Regions from separate parts of the Rhodoferax ferrireducens T118 genome, predicted to be linked through region 2. Evidence: predicted binding sites of a transcription regulator. Region 2 holds the regulator's gene; the other holds the start of a gene.

Region 1 (4,750 bases), 2.3 Mb from region 2:
GACGACAGCGGAATGTCGGCGGCCAGTGTTTCGCGAATCGGCTTGCCGTTGTCAACCGTTTCGGCGTAGGCCAGCAGCTCCAGGTTGGCATCGATGCGGTCGGCAATTTTGAGCAGGATGTTGGAGCGGTCGGTGACCGAGGTTTTGCCCCAGGCATCGGCAGCAGCGTGGGCAGCGTCCAGCGCCAGATCAATGTCCTGGGCACCCGAGCGGGCGGCCTGGGTATAGACCTTGCCGCTGATCGGGGTGATCACGTCAAAGTATTCACCCTTGAGTGGGGCCACGTATTTGCCGCCAATGAAGTTGTCGTAGTGGGCCTTGTAAGCGATTTTTGCGCCGGCTTGACCGGGGGCTGCGTAGATCATGGTGTCTCCTGAATTTTTGCAATAAATTGAATGAAATTTCCCTTGCGGGCCTAGTCAGTATTCAAGTTGCGTGCCAGCGCGGGTGCGGCATGCCAACCGTTGATTTCAAACAAATCTTTTTCTACGCCTGTGCCTGCTGGGTCGGCGTCTGGTGTGGCGATGTGCGACACCTGTCAAATTCTGTGACAAGCGCGGTGATCAAGCTCTATGCAAGCCGTTTCATACCGCCAGACTTTGTCAGCAGGGATTTCAAGTGAGAAGTCGCGTCCGTGGGCCGACACGCGTGACGGTGTCGAGCCCGCTTCAGAGTCAGGCCGGCGCGCTTTCGCGAGTAGCCTTGTGCTGGGCCTGACCAGCAGCAACCGGGGCATGCATGGCGCCCCGGAAGATCGCTTCTATTTCGGCCTGGCTGGCTTTGCGCGGGTTGGTCAGGCCGCAGGCATCCTTGAGCGCGTTTTCAGTCAGCAGGGGAATGTCTTTTTCTTTCACGCCCAGTTCGCTCAGGCTGGCGGGAATGCCGATGTCCATCGACAGTTTGCGGATCGCGCTCAGGCAGGCCTGAGCGCCAGCGGCTGCATCCATGCCATCAACTGACACACCCATGGCGCGCGCGACATCGCGCAGACGTTCGGCCGACGTGGCTGCATTAAACGCTTGCACATGCGGCAGCAGCAGTGCATTGCACACACCGTGCGGGAGGTCGTAAAAACCGCCGAGCTGGTGCGACATGGCGTGGACATAGCCCAGCGAGGCGTTGTTGAAGGCCATGCCGGCCAGGAACTGGGCGTAGGCCATTTGCTCGCGCGCCTGCAGGTTGTCGCCATGCGCCACGGCGGTGCGCAGGTTGCGAGAGATGAGCTCGACCGCCTTCAGCGCGCAGGCGTCCGTGATGGGGGTGGCTGCGGTGGAGACATAGGCTTCCACGGCGTGGGTGAGGGCGTCCATACCGGTGGCAGCCGTGAGACCCTTGGGCTTGGCCAACATCAGGTTGGGGTCGTTGACGGACATGAGGGGTGTGACGTTGCGGTCCACAATGGCCATTTTGATGTGCCGCACTTCATCGGTGATGATGCAAAAACGGGTCATTTCGGCGGCTGTACCCGCCGTGGTGTTGATAGACACCAGTGGCAGCTGCGGCTTGGCCGAGCGGTCCACACCTTCATAGTCGGAAATTTCGCCGCCATTGGATGCGCACAGGGCAATGCCCTTGGCGCAATCGTGCGGTGAGCCGCCGCCCAAAGAAATAACGAAGTCGCACTGGTGCTCCTTCAACTGGGTCAGCCCCGCCTTCACGTTGCCAACGGTCGGGTTGGGCTTGGCGCCATCAAACACCACGGACTCAATCTCCTGCGCGGTCAGCAGCGACTGGATTTGCCCGGCAACTCCGAGCTTGTTGAGGACGGTGTCGGTGACGATCAGCGCCTTGTGAAAGCCGTAGCCGCGAATGGCCAGAATGGCTTCCTGCAAACAGCCTGCACCCATGATGTTGACGGCGGGAATGAAAAAAGTTGTGGACATGTTGAAATCTCCTGAAAATGGTTTTGGTGGTTGTCGAAGTCCGCCTTGCGACTTTGGTTTTTTGCGTCGCCGGGATCTGCGTTGATGATCGTGCCTCCGTTCTCAAAAACAACGCATGAACTTGCCTGGCGGGCCTCTATCACGATCAAGTTGCGTGCCAGTCCTGTAACGACTTGTTGGCGCTTTGATTTCAAATGACTTTGTCCCTGGCCGCCGAAATGCCGGGGCCATGCAATCGTTGTACTATGGAACAGGTGTCAAATCTTGCGACACTTGCGGGGACACTATGTAAGCCCCTTCATATCGCTTGCAGTTGCTTCGCCCGATACCATCAGGTTCACCCCTAACGACAAATCACAGACCATGCGCTGTGCAGGAGACAACGTGCAACCCACACTCCATGACGCGGTTTTGCGGCAAGCCCGCATGCGTTTGATTGAGCATGGCGACTGCCCGGCCGATGGCATTGATGCCCGCCTGGCGCGTTCATGGCAGCGCAGTCTGGCGGCGGGTCTGTCTCCCCTGGACCGCGTGGCGGACTCCGAGCATGCCAACGCCATCGACTTGCGCCGGATACTGACGCGCAACCATGAACTGCTGGCGCATTCACGCCCGGTGATGGATTATTTGTTTGACCAGGTGCGCGGCAGCGAAGGCATGGTAATTTTGGCGGACCAGCGCGGCACTTTGATGCGCACTTTGGGCCATCCTGATTTCTTGAACAAGGCCCAGCGAGTGGCCTTGACCAGCGGTGCGTCGTGGCTGGAGCAGCATCGCGGCACCAACGCCATTGGCACTGCGCTGGCCGAGCTTGAGGGCGTTGAAATCCACGGCGCCGAACATTTTTTTGAGCGCAATGCTTTCCTGAGTTGCACTGCCGCCCCCATCGTGTCGGCGCGCGGTGAATTGCTGGGCATTCTGGATATTTCAGGCGACCAGCGCAGCGATCACCCGCACACGCTGGGGCTGGTCAACATGGCCGCGCGCATGATTGAAAACAGCCTGATGCTCGACGCCAGCCGGTGCCAGACGCGCCTGCACCTGCATCCGCAGCGGGAGGGCATTGGCACGGTGGCCGAGGGCATTGTGACGCTGTCGGACGACGGCTGGATCGTTGGGGCCAACCGCAATGGACTGGCTTTTTTGAAACTCGCAACACGCGCCTTGGGTGCGGTGCAATTGACCCATGCGATGGACGTGCGCCTGAGCGACTTGCTCTCGCGCCCCTTGCGCAGCCCCGATCAGCCCAGGCTGGTTCGCCTGTGTGATGGCACTGAACTGTATGTGCTGGTGCAGGTCGCGCAGGGCGCGCTGCAGATTGCCTTGCCAGCGCTCGTCATGCCGAAACTTGACGATGCGCTCACGCAACTCGACACCGGCGATGTGCGCTGGCGCAGTGTCACCGACAAGGTGCGCCGGGTGCTGGACAAGCCGATCCCTTTGTTGATCCAGGGCGAATCAGGGGTTGGTAAAGAGCTCTTTGCCCGCGCCGTGCATGACAGCGGCCCGCGTCGCAGCAAGCCTTTTGTGGCGATCAATTGCGCGGCCGTGCCTGAGAACCTGATTGAGGCCGAGTTGTTTGGTTATGCGCCAGGCGCGTTTACCGGTGCACGGCGCGAGGGCAGCCCTGGCCGCCTGCGTGAAGCCCATGGCGGCACGCTGTTTCTGGATGAGGTTGGCGACATGCCGCTGGCCATGCAGGCACGCCTGCTGCGTGTGTTGCAAGAACGCGAGGTCAGCCCGCTGGGTGGTGGTTCGGCGGTGGCGGTGGACTTCGGCCTGATTTGCGCCACGCACTGCAAACTGCGCGAAGCCACTGAGCTGGGGCGCTTTCGCAGTGACTTGTATTACCGCCTCAATGGATTGACGGTGCAACTGCCGGCCCTGCGTGAGCGCACGGATTTTGCGGCGCTGACCCAGCGGCTGCTGGCCGGCCTGAACCCACAGCGCAACATTCACGTGGCCCCGGCGTTGCTGGCGCGCCTGAGCGCCTACGCCTGGCCCGGCAACGTGCGCCAATACGCCAATGCTTTGCGCACCGCCAGCGCCATGCTGGAGCCACATGAGCTGTGTATCGACTGGGCGCATTTGTCAGATGATTTGCAGGAAGATTTGGCGGTGCAGGCGGCACCGACTGCACCTCAAACGCGGGCCGCCATGTTGTCCACGGCGGCCGAGCCCTCGCAGAACCTGAGCCAACTCTCGCGCACTGCAATCTGTCAGGCGCTGGACGGCAGTGGCGGCAACATGTCGCAGGCGGCGCGGCGTCTGGGCATCAGCCGCCAGACCCTTTATCGCAAGTTGGCGGCCTTGAAATAACATGAAATTCGAGTATCAATTACGCGAATCTCACAACGTTTTCTGCCCGATTTATTTCTGCCGCGGCGGGCTTTGCACCGGTAGGCTTTGAGGCCCGCCCATGTGAGCTGACTGTCGCCAAAAGCGTAGAAATTTACCCCGCCAGGCCCGGATTGCGCAGCAGCACATACAGCGCCGTGCCCGCCAAAATGCTTAAGAGCGCGTGCCGACGCCACCATTGCAAGAGCACCACGGCAGTCACTGCCGCCAGTTCAGCCCACGGGCCCGATGGGTTTTGGCGGGCGCTGCCCACCAGCGTATGCAACAGCAGCAGCGTCATGATGGCCAGCGGCAAAAAGCGCCCCAGGCGTTGCACCAGTGGGTGGCGTTGCAGAAAGCGCGCCGCCAGAAACGGCAAGGCGCGCAGCCCAAAGGTCACCAAAGCCATGGCAGCCAGCACGCCCAGCGCGTAGGGGGTGTCGATCATGGCGCGGTCTCCCGGGGTGATCTTTGGGGCCAGACCAGCCCGGCCAACACGCTCAGACCAATGGCGATCAGCAGCGCCTGTT
Region 2 (4,750 bases):
TGGAGCAAGCGTGTGCCCAAGGATGTGGTGGTGCGCCGGGTGCCGATCGCTTTCCGGCCTGACTTTGCACCGCAGCAGCGCCTGTTCTATGCGTTGGAGGCGATGGGCTTGCTCGATCAGCTGCACCGCAAAGTGTTTGCCGCCATCCACAGTGAAAAGCAAAGCCTGGCCACGGGCGAGGCGATTGTCGATTGGGTCGCCAAACAGGGTGTGGATAAAGCCAAGTTCCTGGAGAGTTTCAACTCGTTTTCAGTCTCGACCAAGACCAGCCGAGCCACCCAGCTGCAAAACGCCTACAAGGTCGAGGGTGTGCCTGCGCTGGGTGTGGGCGGGCGTTTCTACACCGATGGTTCGCTGGCCAAGAGCATGGAGCGTTCGCTGCAGGTGGTTGAGTTCCTGATCGCGCAAGTTCGCAGCGGCCGATAAATCAATCGTTTTGACCCAAAGGGCTGGCGCCCTGATCCAGGCGATCAGGGTGCCCGGTGCCTGTGCACGAGGCATGTGTGATCCTGCGTGCTTTGTTTTCCCTCTCTCAGTGTGCGGCGTGGGGCAAGAACGGCTTCTGATCGTTACAATGAAAAGACGAGAATTTAATGCAAGATTCATGCCTTTATGAAACTATCACTTTCCACTGTGCTTTTGCTGGCGGCCCTGGCGCCGGGTGCAAGCCTGGTTCGAGCTGAACAAGCCGACCGCAACAAGCCCATGAATGTGGAAGCCGATGCCTTGCGTTATGACGACGCCAAGAAAACCAGCGTGTTTACCGGCCGTGTCGTGTTGACCAAAGGCTCGATTCTGATCCGGGGCGCCCGCATTGAAGTGCGCCAGGACCCCGAAGGCAACCAGTATGGCCTGGTCACGGCCGAGCCCGGCAAACTCGCGTCTTTCCGTCAAAAGCGGGAAGGGCTGGATGAGTTTATTGAGGGCCAGGGCGAAAGCATCGAATACGACAGCCGTGCCGACACCGTGAAATTCAACAAGCAGGCGCAATTGCGCCGTTACCTGGGCGCGACGCTGAACGACGAGATGAGCGGCGGCGTGATTGTTTACAACAACAGCACCGACGTGTTCACCGTTGATGGCGGTGTGGCCCAAGGAGCGCCGAGCGCGACAGGCGGCCGCGTGCGTGCCATGCTGACGCCGAAACCCAATGCCGCCGCAGCGGCAGCGGCGGCAACGGCGCCCGCCAATGCAGCTTCAGCGCCAGCCGATGCGCTGCGCGCCACCACGACGCTGGGCGGGGATAAGAAGTGATGCCAGACAATCTTGTCCGCCCAGCCCAGTTGCGCAGCGATGGCGCCCAGTGCGAGAGTCGACTCGAAGTCAGCCACCTGCAGAAGTTCTACGGCAGTCGCCAGGTGGTCAAAGACGTGTCGCTGGTGGTCTGCAAGGGCGAGGTGGTCGGTTTGCTGGGGCCCAACGGCGCCGGCAAAACGACATCCTTCTACATGATTGTCGGCCTGGTGCATGCCAGCGCGGGTGACATCAAGATCGATGGTCAGTCGGTTGAGCGCATGCCGATTCACAAGCGTGCCCGGCTGGGCTTGAGCTACCTGCCGCAAGAGGCGTCCATTTTTCGCAAGCTCAACGCAGAAGACAATGTGCGGGCGGTTTTGGAGCTGCAGCATGACGAATCCGGCCAGCCGCTGAGCAAGGACGAAATTGAAAAACGACTGACCGCCTTGCTGCAGGACCTGCGCGTGGAGCACCTGCGGGAAACCCCGGCGCTGGCTCTGTCCGGTGGTGAACGCCGCCGGGTCGAGATTGCGCGCGCACTGGCCACGCAGCCGCGTTTCATTCTGCTCGACGAGCCGTTTGCCGGGATCGACCCGATTGCCGTGATCGAGATCCAGCGCATCATCAGCTTCCTGAAGAACCGCGGCATCGGGGTGCTGATCACCGACCACAACGTGCGCGAAACGCTGGGTATTTGCGACCACGCCTACATCATCAGCGATGGCAGCGTGCTGGCCCAGGGCACCCCGGCCGAGATCGTCAACGATGCTGAAGTGCGCCGGGTCTATCTCGGCGAGCACTTCAAGATGTAAACATGTTGACCCCATGAAACAAGGCCTTTCCCTTCGGGTTTCGCAGCATCTGGCGCTGACGCCACAGTTGCAGCAGTCGATCCGCTTGCTGCAACTCTCCACGCTGGAGCTCAGCGCGGAGGTGGACCAGATGCTCGATGACAACCCGTTTCTGGAGATGACGGCAGACGAGTCGCCGCGTGAGGAATTTGGTCTGGCGCAGGCTGACACACCGGTCCGGGGTGATGACCTCGACGCTGAACGTGCTACAAGTTCGGTAGCTGACTATCCAACAGAGACGAGGGCTACAGCCGAGAATGATTCAAATGATTCGCCGCTCTCGGCGGACGATGCGCAGAGTTGGGAGGGCGACGGCAGCGCCTCCTTGGCGCCCGATGACAGCGAGTGGGGCGGTGACGCCAAAGCCCGCAGCAACAACCTCAACGGCGATGACGACGCCGATGTGACCGAGCTGGCGCGCACCCAGGTGTCGCTGCAAAGCCACCTGCACGCGCAGGCGCTGGCCTTGCGCCTGAGTGCCGAGGATCGCGCCGCCTTGCAGTTCTTGATCGAGTCGCTTAATGACGATGGTTATCTGGAAGACACGCTGACCTCGCTCGCCGAGGGGCTCGCCGGCGGCGATGAGGCCCAGGTGGAGCAGCTGGTCCACCATTTCACGGTCGCCTTGGGGCTGCTGCAGAGCCTGGAGCCGGCGGGTGTGGGTGCGCGAGATCTGGCGGAATGCCTGAGTCTGCAACTGCGCGCCTTGCAGCAGCTGGAGCGGCTAGAGCCGGCCCGCGCCGCCACCGTGCAGGTGGCGCTGCGTATTTGTGCCCAACCCATGGAGTTGCTGGCCCGGCGTGACGTCAAGCGCCTGATGCTGCTGTGCGACGCGACGGATGCTGCCGTGCGCGAAGCCATTGCGCTGATCGCCCGTCTGGAGCCCAAGCCGGGGCGGCGCTTCGTGAATGTGGAGCGCAACATCGTGGTGCCCGATGTCCTGGTGATTCAAGTGGGCCAGGGTACGCAGGCCAAATTTCAGGTGCGCCTGAACACCGATGTGATGCCGCGCCTGCGCGTGCACGACATCTACGCCAATGCCATCAAACAGCACAAGGGCGGCGGCAACGATGCGTCCAGCTACGCCGCCCTGCAGCAGCGCCTGCAGGAGGCACGCTGGTTCATCAAGAACATCCAGCAGCGCTTTGACACCATCCTGCGCGTCAGCTCGGCCATCGTCGAGCGGCAAAAGAGTTTTTTCATGCATGGCGAACTCGCCATGCGCCCGCTGGTGCTGCGTGAGATTGCCGAAGAGCTCGGTCTGCACGAGTCCACCATCAGCCGCGTGACCACCGCCAAATACATGGCGACCCCGTTTGGCACCTTCGAGCTCAAGTATTTCTTTGGCTCCGGCCTGGGCACCGAGTCGGGTGGCAATGCGTCGAGCACGGCGGTGCGGGCCTTGATCAAACAATTTATCAGCGCCGAGAGCCCGGCCAAGCCGCTCAGTGACCACCAGTTGTCCGAGATGCTCAAAGAGCAGGGCATCGAATGCGCCCGCCGCACCGTGGCCAAATACCGCGAGGGGCTGCGCATCGCTCCCGCGAGCTTAAGGAAAGCCTTGTGAACCAACTGCAACTCTTCTTGCCCTGCGCCGCTGGCGTGGAAGACTACCTGGCCCCCGAGGTGCTGCGCATCACCGGCTTGCCGCCGGGCTGCGTGACCAAGCAGCGCGGCGGCGTGGCCGTGCGCACGTCCTTCGCGCACGCGATGCTGCTCAACCTCTACAGCCGGCTGGCGCAGCGTGTGCTGGTGCTGCTGTCGTTCACCGAGTACCGCAACGAACAGGATTTGTACCGCGCCGCCAGTGAGGTGGCCTGGGAGCGCTGGTTCACGCCGCGCGAAAGCATCAAGGTGGAAGTGACGGCGCAGCACAGCCCGCTGACCAGCCTCAACTTTGCCGCGCTCAAGATCAAGGACGCGGTGTGTGACCGTTTCCGCGTCACGGCGGGCGGCGTGCGCCCGGACGTCAACACCCAGTGGCCCGATGTGCGCATCTACACGCACCTGACCACCGACAGCTGCTCGCTCTACATCGACACCTCGGGCGAGCCCCTGTTCAAGCGCGGCTGGCGCGAAGACAAGGGCGACGCGCCCTTGAAAGAAACCCTGGCCGCCGCCATGCTGGCCGCCAGTGGCTGGGCCGATGGCGACGAGGATTTGCTGCCGCTGTACGACCCCTGCTGCGGCAGCGGCACGATTGTGATTGAAGCGGCCCAGATCGCCTGCAATATTGCCGCCGGCTCGCTGCGCCGTTTTGCCTTCGAGAAGTATTTGCCGTTCCAGCGCCCCGTCTGGGATGCTATAAAAAAAGAAGCTAAAGAGTCAGAAGTGACGAGGGCTCCAGGCCAAAAACCTATTATTTTCGGCAGTGACGTGGCGCACCGCATGGTCGACTTTGCCCAGCGCAACGCGCAGCGCGCCGGCGTTGCCGACGTGATCGAGTTTCGCGGTGGCGACGCCTTGCAGCGCCTGCCGCCGATTGATATTCCTGGTGTGATGCTGCTCAACCCACCGTATGGCGAGCGCATCGAGGTCGCCGGTGTGGCCAAAGGGGCGCGCCACGCGGCCAGCCAGTTTGAGGACGAAGAGGCCGAAGTGGGTCGTTTTGGTGCCCGCGAGCTGCCGCAGACGCAGGAAGGTGGCGAATTCTTCAGCCAGCT

The links. The regulator sigma-54, encoded in region 2, starts transcription at its own class of promoters, with help from an activator protein. The targets are predictions, from matches to a motif close to TGGCANGNAANCTGCTTT.
Region 1: yiaY (L-threonine dehydrogenase) is a predicted target of sigma-54. The motif match lies at 2,026-2,043, and genes of this name have one in related genera.

What each region holds. Positions count from the first base shown of each region.
Region 1 is NC_007908.1:3,161,485-3,166,234, reverse strand. Features, by position in the region: gene exaC (acetaldehyde dehydrogenase ExaC) at 1-365, opposite strand, end outside; gene yiaY (L-threonine dehydrogenase) at 675-1,883, opposite strand; gene RFER_RS14490 (sigma-54-dependent Fis family transcriptional regulator) at 2,247-4,202, shown strand; gene RFER_RS14485 (branched-chain amino acid transporter permease) at 4,336-4,668, opposite strand; gene RFER_RS14480 (AzlC family ABC transporter permease) at 4,665-4,750, opposite strand, start outside.
Region 2 is NC_007908.1:812,406-817,155, forward strand. Features, by position in the region: gene RFER_RS03865 (thiol:disulfide interchange protein DsbA/DsbL) at 1-426, shown strand, start outside; gene lptA (lipopolysaccharide transport periplasmic protein LptA) at 613-1,254, shown strand; gene lptB (LPS export ABC transporter ATP-binding protein) at 1,254-2,048, shown strand; gene RFER_RS03880 (RNA polymerase factor sigma-54) at 2,062-3,654, shown strand; gene RFER_RS03885 (THUMP domain-containing class I SAM-dependent RNA methyltransferase) at 3,651-4,750, shown strand, end outside.